3 regions of the Micromonospora sp. WMMD998 genome follow, and region 3 is predicted to be linked to each of the others. Evidence: riboswitches for the same ligand, from Rfam matches in the RefSeq annotation. Region 3 holds a riboswitch; each other region holds the start of a gene.
The links. Region 3 has a riboswitch for cyclic di-AMP ahead of O7619_RS19400 (transglycosylase family protein). Riboswitches for the same ligand answer to the same signal wherever they lie in the genome.
Positions count from the first base shown of each region.

Region 1 (3,268 bases), 3.3 Mb from region 3:
CCGTCTACGGGTCGCGTTACCAGGGTCAGCGCGGCCCGACGCCGAGCCGGTCGTGGCAGAGCTGGCGTACCTGGCCCACCCGCTGACGCCGGCCGTGGTTGTTAAGAGGGGCCCCCGCCTATACCGAATGCGTTAACGGGGGCCCCCTCCTTACACCTCAGGTGGGGCGGCCGTAGCTGTTGATGTCGCCGTCGTCGACGCGCTTCATGGTGATGGGCTTGCCGGACTGGGAGGCGTGCACCACCCAGCCGTCGCCGACGTACATCCCCACGTGGTGCAGGTCGGCGTAGTAGAAGACCAGGTCACCGGCGCGCAGCTCGGCGCGGCTGACCCGCTTCGTGACGTTGTGCTGCTGGCGGGCGTTGTGCGGCAGCGAGATGCCGGCCTTGGCCCAGGCCGCCATGGTCAGGCCCGAACAGTCGAAGTGGTCCGGGCCGGCGGCGCCCCAGACGTAGATCTTGCCGATCTGGGCGCAGGCGAACTTGACCGCCACCCCGGCCGCGCCACCCGGGTATCCGGCCGGGCAGGGCGCCGGCCGCAGCGGACCGCCGCCACCGTTGCCGTACACCTTGAGCCGCAGCTTCTGGAGCTTGGCGATCTCCGTGTCGATCTGCTTCTTCTTCGCCGCGAGCTGGGCCTCGGTGCGGCTCAGGTCGGTGACCATCTCGTCCAGCGGCTTCTTCTTCGCCGCCAGCTCGTCGCGCAGCTCGGCGATGGTGCGCACCTGCTCCTGCTGGTGGTGCGCGAAGCGGTCGAGCAGTTCCAGGCCGCTCATCAGCTCGCCCGGCGAGCGGCTGCCCAGCAGGGCGTTGACGGTCGAGAGGTTGTCGCCCTTGTAGGCGTCGGCGGCGAGACCGCCGACCTGGCCGAGCGCGGCGTCCACCCGGGCCTGGAGCGGGGCGATCTGCTTACCGAGCGCGTCGGCCTGCCTGCGCCGCAGCGCGAGCTGCTCGCGTACGGCGTTGACCTGCTCGATGACGGGTTCGAGCTTGTTCCAGTCGCGGTCGATCCGGGCTTCGATCTCGGCGACCGAGGGTTCGGCGTGGGCCGCCGTCGCGCCTCCGGTCAGGACGACCGCGGCGCCGACCAGGGCGGCGAGTGTGGTGGTGAAGCGGGACCAGCGGGAGCGCGGCGCGACGGCGGGCCGGTCGATCGACCGGCTCGGCGACGGCCGCGGGGCATGGTGTGCCACCGGGCGTCGGTACTCCTTCTTCCTGACCGCCTACCGGGTTAGCTGACGGGTTCGGGCGGGAAGGGAGACGCCCTACCGCAGTGGCTGCGGATTCACCCCAGGTACCTGGGTCCCCGATTCGCCCGGAGGCGATTCGGCGGTGTCGGACCGTCACCGACCGGGTTGGACGGTGAACGTGCGGGCCGACAATTGGCCAGAGTAGGGATCCCCGTTATCGATCCGCAACCCGAACGGCCGTGACACTCCGTACGGAATGGGCCAGCCCGGACATGAGTGAAGCTTTTTTTCACACTAGATTATCCGGCGGAAAGGTATTGACCGTCACGGGTGCGCGGAGTGAGGGTGGGGACGCAGTGACCCCCATCCCTGTCCAGGAGGTTCGATGCACCTCTCGCCCCCGCCGTCGGCCGGACGGATGCTGCTCGCCGCCGCCGTGGCGACAGCCACCGCGCTGGCGACCACCGGCCCGGTCGCCGCCGCGCCACCGAACACCCTATCCGGCAACGACGACAGGCAGCAGCAGTACGCCGCCGCGGCGGCCGAGTACGGCGTGCCGCAGAACGTGCTGCTCGGCGTCTCCTATCTGGAGTCCCGCTGGGACGCCCACCCGGGGCAGCCCAGCACCAGCGGCGGCTACGGCCCGATGCACCTCACCGACGCCGCGCACGTCCTCGCCTCACCCCGCAACGGTCACGTCGACGAAGACGAGGACCCACGCGGCGACGACTCCCGCCCGCTCACCCTCGACCCGGCCACGACCGAAGCACCGGCCCGGGAGAAACCGCTGCCCACGGCCTCGCTCCAGACGCTCGACGCCGCCGCGACGCTCACCGGGCTCGACCCGCAGAAGCTGCGCACCGATCCGGCCGCGAACATCCGCGGTGGCGCGGCGCTGCTCGCCTCGTACCAGAAGGCACTGGGTGGGCCGGTCGGCGCCGGCACCGACGCGGCGGCCTGGTACGGCGCGGTGGCCCGCTACTCCGGCGCGGACACCACAGACGCGGCGGCGGCCTTCGCCGACGAGGTCTACGACCAGCTCGGCCAGGGCGCGACCCGGACCACCGACGACGGGCAGCGGGTCACCATGGCCGCCACCGCCGCCCGGCCGGACCGTGGGGTGCTCAGCCGGCTCGGGTTGCGCCACGCGCAGCGGCCGGACGGGCTGGAGTGCCCGGTGCGGCTGGCCTGCGAGTGGATCCCCGCACCGTATGAGCAGCTCAGCGCGGACCCGGGCGACTACGGCAACCACGACCTGGGCAACCGGCCGAAGCAGCAGAAGATCGAATACATCGTCATCCACGACACCGAGGGCTACTTCGACCCCAGCGTCGACCTGGTGAAGCGCGCCGACTACCTCGGCTGGCACTACACGCTGCGCTCGGCGGACGGCTTCGTCGCCCAGCACATCAAGGCCAAGGACGTCGGCTGGCACGCCGGCAACTGGTACGTCAACGCCAAGTCCATCGGCCTGGAGCACGAGGGCTTCGCCGCGAACGGCGCCTGGTACACCGAGGCGATGTACCGCAGCTCCGCCAAGCTGGTCCGCTACCTGGCGCAGAAGTTCGGCATCCCGCTGGACCGGCAGCACATCATCGGTCACGACAACGTGCCCGGCATCACCGCCGCGGCGGTCGGCGGCATGCACTGGGACCCGGGCCCCTACTGGGACTGGTCGCACTACTTCGACCTGATGAAGGCACCGTTCCGGACCCTCGGCACCGCGCGCACCGGGCTGGTCACCATCGACCCGGACGTCGCCACCAACCGGCCGGCGTTCGTCGGTTGCAACCAGCAACCGCCGGGCGTTCCGACGCCCACCCCGCCGGCCGAGCCCTGCCCGTCGCGCGGCTCCTCGGCGGTGCTCCTGCGGACCGCGCCGAGCGCGGACGCCCCGCTCGTCAACGACCTCGGGCTGCGCCCGGACGGCACGCCGGACACGATGTACATCTCCGACCACGGCGCCCGCGCCTCGGCCGGACAGACATACGCGGTGGCCGGCCGGCAGGGTGACTGGACGGCGATCTGGTATCTCGGCCAGAAGGCGTGGTTCCACAACCCCACCAAGGCGCCCACGGC
Region 1 covers NZ_CP120740.1:914,512-917,779, reverse strand. Annotated here, with positions in the region: gene dcd (dCTP deaminase) at 1-86, shown strand, start outside; gene O7619_RS04245 (C40 family peptidase) at 158-1,192, opposite strand; cyclic di-AMP (ydaO/yuaA leader) riboswitch at 1,206-1,341, opposite strand; gene O7619_RS04240 (peptidoglycan recognition family protein) at 1,575-3,268, shown strand, end outside.
Region 1: another riboswitch for cyclic di-AMP. It lies ahead of O7619_RS04245 (C40 family peptidase); the one in region 3 lies ahead of O7619_RS19400 (transglycosylase family protein).

Region 2 (3,268 bases), 1.3 Mb from region 3:
GACGCCGCCACCGAGCGGCAGACCGCCTCCACCGGCGTCCCGGAGCCCGGGCCGGAGGGCGACGCCGTACGCCCGGCCGGCCAGCATCCGGTCCCGGCCGGTCAGCCGCCGGCGCCGGCCGGCCCGCGGGCCCCGCCCGCCCGCTGACCCGCCCGCTGCCCCGCCCCGGGCCGGTCCCGTCGCCCACCCGAACCTCACCCGCACCCGCCGCTCGGCGGCCCGGTCGCGCCCGGATCCCGGCCCCCGACCGGCCGTGCGGAATTCCCCGTCACCGTCTCCCGTGAGGTGCCCGCCGATGTCGCAGACCGTTCTCCTCAACTTCCTCACCGCGGTCCCCGAGGCCGCCGCCATCTGGTCGGCCCTGACCGTGCTCGCCCTCGTCCTGCTCACCGTGCTGGTCGCCCGCCCCGAACGCGACGGCGTGGTGGAGGCCGAACCCGACCCGGCCGACGTCGAGGCGCTGCACCGGGCCGACCTGACCCGGTACGCCGACGAGGTGGCGGTGGCCGCCGCCGGAGCCGCCCAGACCGCCCGGCGTCGCCGCGAGCGGTGGCTGGCCGCCCAGGACGAGGCGGAGCGCGCGTGGTCGACGTACGACGAGGCGGACTCGGCCGCCCGCCGCCTGGCCGGCGCCGCCGCCCTGCCCGAACCGAGGACGCCTCGCACCCCGTCCGAGTACGCGGCACGGGAACGCTGGCTGCGTCACGCCGCGATGGCGGCACACTGGCGGGGCGACCTGACCGCCCGCCAGCTCGCCGACGTGCTGGCCGGACGCAACGGGTGGGACCCCTGCCACCACCCGGCGGCGCAGGAGATCGTGCTGGCCCGGACGGTCCGCGACGGCCGCCGAGCCGCCTGGGAGACGGCCGCCGAGCGGGAACGGCTGGCGTGGCGGGACGCCGAACTGGCCGCCGAGTCGGCCCGGACGCTCGCCGCCGAGGCGTACGCCGCCGCGACGGCGCTGCGGCCCGCGCCGGCGTTCCGGGCCGCGCCGGCGACCCGTGTCCCGGTGCCGGCTCCGGTGCGCAGCGCCCGCTGGCGTCCGGCCCGCGTCGGCTGAGCGGCGCTCTCGGCTGAGCGGGCGGTCCGGGGTCGGGTCCTGCCGCGGCTGGGCGGCTGCCTCGGCCGAATCGTTACCGAACGCGGTGAGCCGGGTCACCGGTCCGCCGCGGCGGCGAAGCCGATGTCCCCGGTCGCCCCCGGCGCCCGTTTCTCCGCCCGCCGGACGTCCGGTTTCCGCCGGTCGGCGTCGACGGCACCCGTCGTCCCATTGAGTCACGTCGGTGACCGGCTGTGCCGAAATTGTAGTCACCGAACACGTTTCCGCAGGTGGGAGCGCTTGGCATGCGCCGTACCCATCGGTAGTGTCGGCGCGTCCGGTGCGGTTGTCGATCGCCGATGGCGTCGCCGCGCCGACCCGCCTAATCGTGCACACGAACCGGGGACCCACAGCAACACCGGGGTGAATCCGCGGAGCCCACGGCCCCGCGGTAGGGCGTACTTCCCGCCCGAATCCGTCAGCTAACCCGGTCGGCGGCCACGGAAGGAGCTACCTCCTCGTGCCAACCACCCCCCGACCATCCCCCCGCCTCCACGGCCAACGGGGGCCGGCGCGCGCCTGAGCGACGCGTACCCGACCCCTGATCCGCCCGGCATCCCGGGCCACCCAGCCGCGGCCGTCCAGCCCGTCAGCGTGCGTGAGTTCCCCCGCGCGCCGGGCCGGCGTGTGCCGCCCACCCCCGTGGAGGAATCCGTGAAGCACCACCTGAAGCGTCAACTGCGGCGGCTCGCGACCGAGCGCCCGTACCAGATCATCGCCGGTTCGGCGGCGGCCCTCGTGCTGGCCGGCGGCGCCGGCGCCACCCTGACCGCCACCGACGACGCCCCGGCTCAGCGGGACACCGCCGCCGTGGCGGAACTCGGCTCCCGCCTCGACGACGCCGTGACCCGGAGCGAGGCCCGGGTCGCACTCCCGTCGCCGAGCGCGTCACCGAGCGCCTCGCCGAGCGCGTCGCCCAGCGCCTCTCCGACGGCCTCGCCCGTGGCGAAGGCCGCGGCCAAGTCCGCCAACCCGGACACCACGCCGAAGGCCAAGCCGAAGCCACCGTCGAGCAAGGTGCTCGACTACGACTACCAGGCGCAGACCACCTACTACTACTGCGGCCCGGCGGCCGTGCGGAACGCGCTCAGCGCCGCCGGCATCGAACGCAGCCAGGACACGCTGGCCGTCGCGCTCGGTACCACCGAGATGGGCACCAACTCGGCCGAGGACACCACCCGGGTGCTCAACCAGCAGGTCAAGGGCAACCCGTACCGGACCCGCATGATCCCCGGCGCGGCCACCCCGGACCAGACCGACCGGCTCCAGGCCGACGTCGTCAACGCGGTCAGCAACGGCCGGGCGGTCGTCTCGAACATCGTCGGCGACGCCACCGACACCAACGGCGGCTGGCACTCGTTCCCGGGCGGCCACTATGTCGCCGTGATCGGCTACAAGAACGACGGCCGGACGGTACGGATCGCCGACTCGGCCGACCCGTCGCTGCCGTCCTACTGGGTCGCCACGACCGACCTGGCGAACTGGATGTCCACGCGCGGATACTCCGCCTAACCCATTTATCGAGTACGTGAAGGCCGGCACCCCGTTGTTGCAGGGTGCCGGCCTTCGTCTGCGCTTACTTGTTCCAGTGCTGGTTGACCAGGTCGGTGGCCTGGTTCTCCCACTGGGCGTAGGCGTCGGGGTACGCGGACACCTGCACGGTCTGGGCGGCCTCGGTCAGCGGCATGTCCTGCCAGCCGTCGACCTGCTTCAGGCCCTTGAGGAACGCCAGGGTCGAGTACTCCGGGTCGGTGATCTGCTCCGGGCTGCCCCAGCCGGAGGAGGGGCGCTGCTGGAACAGACCGAGGGAGTCGTGGTCGTTGGAGTCGCCGAGGTGGCCCAGGTTCTCCAGCTTCGACTCCTGCAAGCTCGTCGCGATGGAGATGACCGCGGCCCGCTCGGGCAGGCCGGCCTTCTTCGTCGCGGCGATGATCGCCTTGACGTTGGCCGTCTGCTCACCGTTGAGCGTGATGCTCGACTGCTTACCTTCGGCCTGCACGGCGACCGGCTTACCCGCCGTGGCGGCGTGGGCGGTGTCGGCGTGGGCGGCGATCGGACCGGCGAACACACCACCGGTGAACGCCAGACCAGCGATACCCAGGACGCTCTTACGCAGGATCGTGTTCATCAGGGGGCTCCATTCCGGGGGTCGACACACACACCACACGG
Region 2 covers NZ_CP120740.1:2,967,482-2,970,749, forward strand. Annotated here, with positions in the region: gene O7619_RS13865 (hypothetical protein) at 1-147, shown strand, start outside; gene O7619_RS13870 (hypothetical protein) at 296-1,060, shown strand; cyclic di-AMP (ydaO/yuaA leader) riboswitch at 1,409-1,551, shown strand; gene O7619_RS13875 (C39 family peptidase) at 1,754-2,611, shown strand; gene O7619_RS13880 (hypothetical protein) at 2,676-3,227, opposite strand.
Region 2: another riboswitch for cyclic di-AMP. It lies ahead of O7619_RS13875 (C39 family peptidase); the one in region 3 lies ahead of O7619_RS19400 (transglycosylase family protein).

Region 3 (3,268 bases):
GACCGCCACCTCCACCCCGCCGTCGGGCGGCTGCTCCGGCAACAAGCTCGCCAACCCCGGCTTCGAGTCGGGCAGCGCGAACTGGACCGCCACGTCCGGCGTCATCACCACCGACAGCGGTCAGGCGTCCCACAGCGGCTCGTACAAGGCGTGGCTCGACGGCTACGGCTCCTCGCACACCGACACGCTCAGCCAGTCGGTGACCATCCCGTCCGGGTGCCGGGCGACGCTGAGCTTCTGGCTGCACATCGACAGCGCGGAGTCGACCTCGACCGTCGCCTACGACAAGCTGACCGTCAAGGCCGGCAGCACCACGCTTGCCACCTACTCCAACCTGAACAAGGCCACCGGCTACGTGCAGCGGTCCTTCGACGTCTCGTCGCTGGCCGGCACCACGGCGACCATCTCGTTCAGCGGCGTGGAGGACTCCTCGCTCCAGACGTCCTTCGTCGTCGACGACACCGCGGTCACGCTGAGCTGATCGCGACGCGAGCGGCCGGTCGTCCTCCGAGACGGCCGGCCGTTCCGCGTTCCCGGCGGCCGGCCGGGCATCCGGTCAGGCGGGGCGGGACGCGGCGGCGCGGTCGCGGCGGATGCGCGCGGCCACCTCGTGCATCGTCCGGCTGAACATCTCCGCCTGGTCGGGCAGGCCGCCGAGCCGGGCGGCGAGCGCGTCGGTGTCCGCCCGGGCCGAGGCGCTGACCTGCGCGTCCAACTCGGTCAGCGCGGCGTTGACGGCGACGACCAGGTGTCCGCAGAGGACATCCAGCGGCTCGTCGGCCAGCGCCGGGTCGACGGCGACGGAGTCCAGCCGGCCACCCTGGACGGCGACCGCGCGGACCCGGCCGCCGGCCGCCACGCCCTCGGCCCGGAGCAGCTCGCCGGGCTCGCCGTCGGCGTGCACGGTGGCCCGGGACCGCATCGCGGCCAGCGCCTGCTGGGTGCGGGTCAGCAGCTCGTCGAGGCTCGCGGCGGCCGAGAACGCATCGTTGGTCATATCCGCGCTTTCTTCACGTCCTAGCCAAGCCTCGTGACCATAGCAACCGTTGCCGTCGGAACCTCGTCACCCGGCGTACCGGACCGGCCGCCGACGCCGCACGCAGGACGTACGCCGGCCGCGCCCGGCGTGTCGCGCGACGGCGAACGCCCGGCCGGACGACCCGGCCGGGCGTTCCCGTCACCCGTCGGCGCGGCCCGTCCCCACGGAACCGCGAGGCGGTCCCGTGGGACGCGACACGGATTCGACGATCAGCCCAGGCGCAGCCGCTGCCCCGGGAAGATCAGGCCCGGGTCCGCGCCGACCACGGCCCGGTTACGCGCGTACAGCGCGCGCCAGCCCCCGTCGACGTGCTTCGTCGCGGCGATCTCGGAGAGGGTGTCCCCGGGCCGCACCTGGTAGGTGCCCGCGACCGGCGCGCTGCTGGAGCGCTTCGGCGCGGACGCCTTCTTCGGCGCCGACGCCCTCTTCGAGGAGGTGGCCTTCTTCGCCGACGTGGTCGAGCCGGACGCCTTGGCGGCGTACTTCTTCGTTGACCCGCCCTTCTTGCCGCAGACCGGCCAGGCGCCGATGCCCTGCCCGCGCAGGACCTTCTCGGCGACGGCGATCTGCTCGGAGCGGCTGGCCAGGTCGGCCCGGCCGGCGTACTTCTGGCCGCCGTAGCCGTTCCACGTGCCGCGGGAGAACTGGAGCCCGCCGTAGTAGCCGTTACCGGTGTTGATGTGCCAGTTGCCGCCGGACTCGCACTGCGCGACGGCGTCCCAGTTGACACTCGCGGCGCTGGCCGGGGCGGCCGGCCCGAGCAGTGCCACGGCGCCGGTGGCGGCACCGGCGACGATCGCGCCGACCGCCGTTCGGCGGGCCGCGGCCCGGTGGGCGACGATCCGGCGGTGCCGGGCTGAGTATGCAGTTGACATGCGGATTCCTCCACGCCGACGAGGTGAGCTGTCGGGTTCGGGCCGAGGAGCCCGGCCGCCGGTGGCGGCTTCACCCCGAGGTGACGTGCACCGTGGAACCTGTGGGTCCCCCGCTCCCGCCCGAGTTCGGTTCCGCCGGGCCGGCGGCGGGATTAGGCGTTACCGGCCCGTGGTGTCCGCGACTGCGAACGGAACCGACGCTAGGGACGAATTTCCGCGATTGCCCACTTCTTGTGACGTTCTTCACCCGGCCGGGCGATCGGGCCAGGCGCGCCCAGCGATGGCGGAATCGGTCGTGCCACCACGGGACCACCTACGTCCAGGATGGCGGGTAGGCGGCCGGGACGGCCGGTGACGGAGCTACCGTGGGCGGGACCGGGCAAGATCATGCGAGGAGCGGGGCGGATGACCGAACACGGACACGAGCTGACCTTCGGCGGCTTCCTCACCCCCGCCGCCGGACGCCCCGAGCAGGTGGTGGCGCTTGCCACACTCTGCGAGCAGGTCGGGCTGGACCTGGTCACCTTCCAGGACCATCCGTACCAGCCCGGCTTCCTGGACACGTGGACGCTGATGTCGTACGTGGCCGCCGCCACCGATCGGATCGGCCTGGCCGGCAACGTGCTCAACCTGCCGCTGCGCCAGCCGGTGGTGTTGGCCCGCAGCGTGGCCAGCCTGGACCTGCTCACCGGCGGCCGGATCGACCTCGGGCTGGGCGCGGGCGCGTTCTGGGACGCCATCGAGGCGACCGGTGGCCGGCGGCTCTCCCCCGGCGCGGCGGTCGACGCGCTCGACGAGGCGATCCAGGTCATCCGGGAGGTCTGGGACACCGATCGGCGCGGCATGATCCGGGTGGCCGGCGAGCACTACCGCGTGGTCGGGGCGAAACGCGGGCCGGCCCCGGCGCACCCGGTGGGCATCTGGGTGGGCGCGTACAAGCCACGCATGCTGCGGCTGGTGGGGCGCTCCGCGGACGGCTGGCTGCCGTCGCTGGCGTACCTGCCCAAGGGGCCGGACGAGCTGCCGGCGCTCAACGCGCTGGTCGACGACGGCGCGCGGGCCGCCGGCCGGGACCCGGCCGCGATCCGCCGGATGCTCAACGTCACCGGCACGTTCGCCCGCGCGTCCACCGGCTTCCTCGCTGGCCCGCCGGAACAGTGGGTGGAGGAGTTGGTCGGGCTCACGCTGGAGCACGGCATCACCACCTTCATCCTCGGCAGCGACGAGCCGCGCGCGATCCAGGTCTTCGCCCAGGAGGTGGCGCCGGCGGTCCGGGAGCTGGTCGCCGCCGAACGCACCGCGCCGGGCAGCGGCGCCCGCGCCGTCGCCGAGGAGCAGGCCGCGACCGGCGGCC
Region 3 covers NZ_CP120740.1:4,241,422-4,244,689, forward strand. Annotated here, with positions in the region: gene O7619_RS19390 (M4 family metallopeptidase) at 1-481, shown strand, start outside; gene O7619_RS19395 (YbaB/EbfC family DNA-binding protein) at 557-997, opposite strand; gene O7619_RS19400 (transglycosylase family protein) at 1,249-1,914, opposite strand; cyclic di-AMP (ydaO/yuaA leader) riboswitch at 1,913-2,083, opposite strand; gene O7619_RS19405 (LLM class flavin-dependent oxidoreductase) at 2,320-3,268, shown strand, end outside.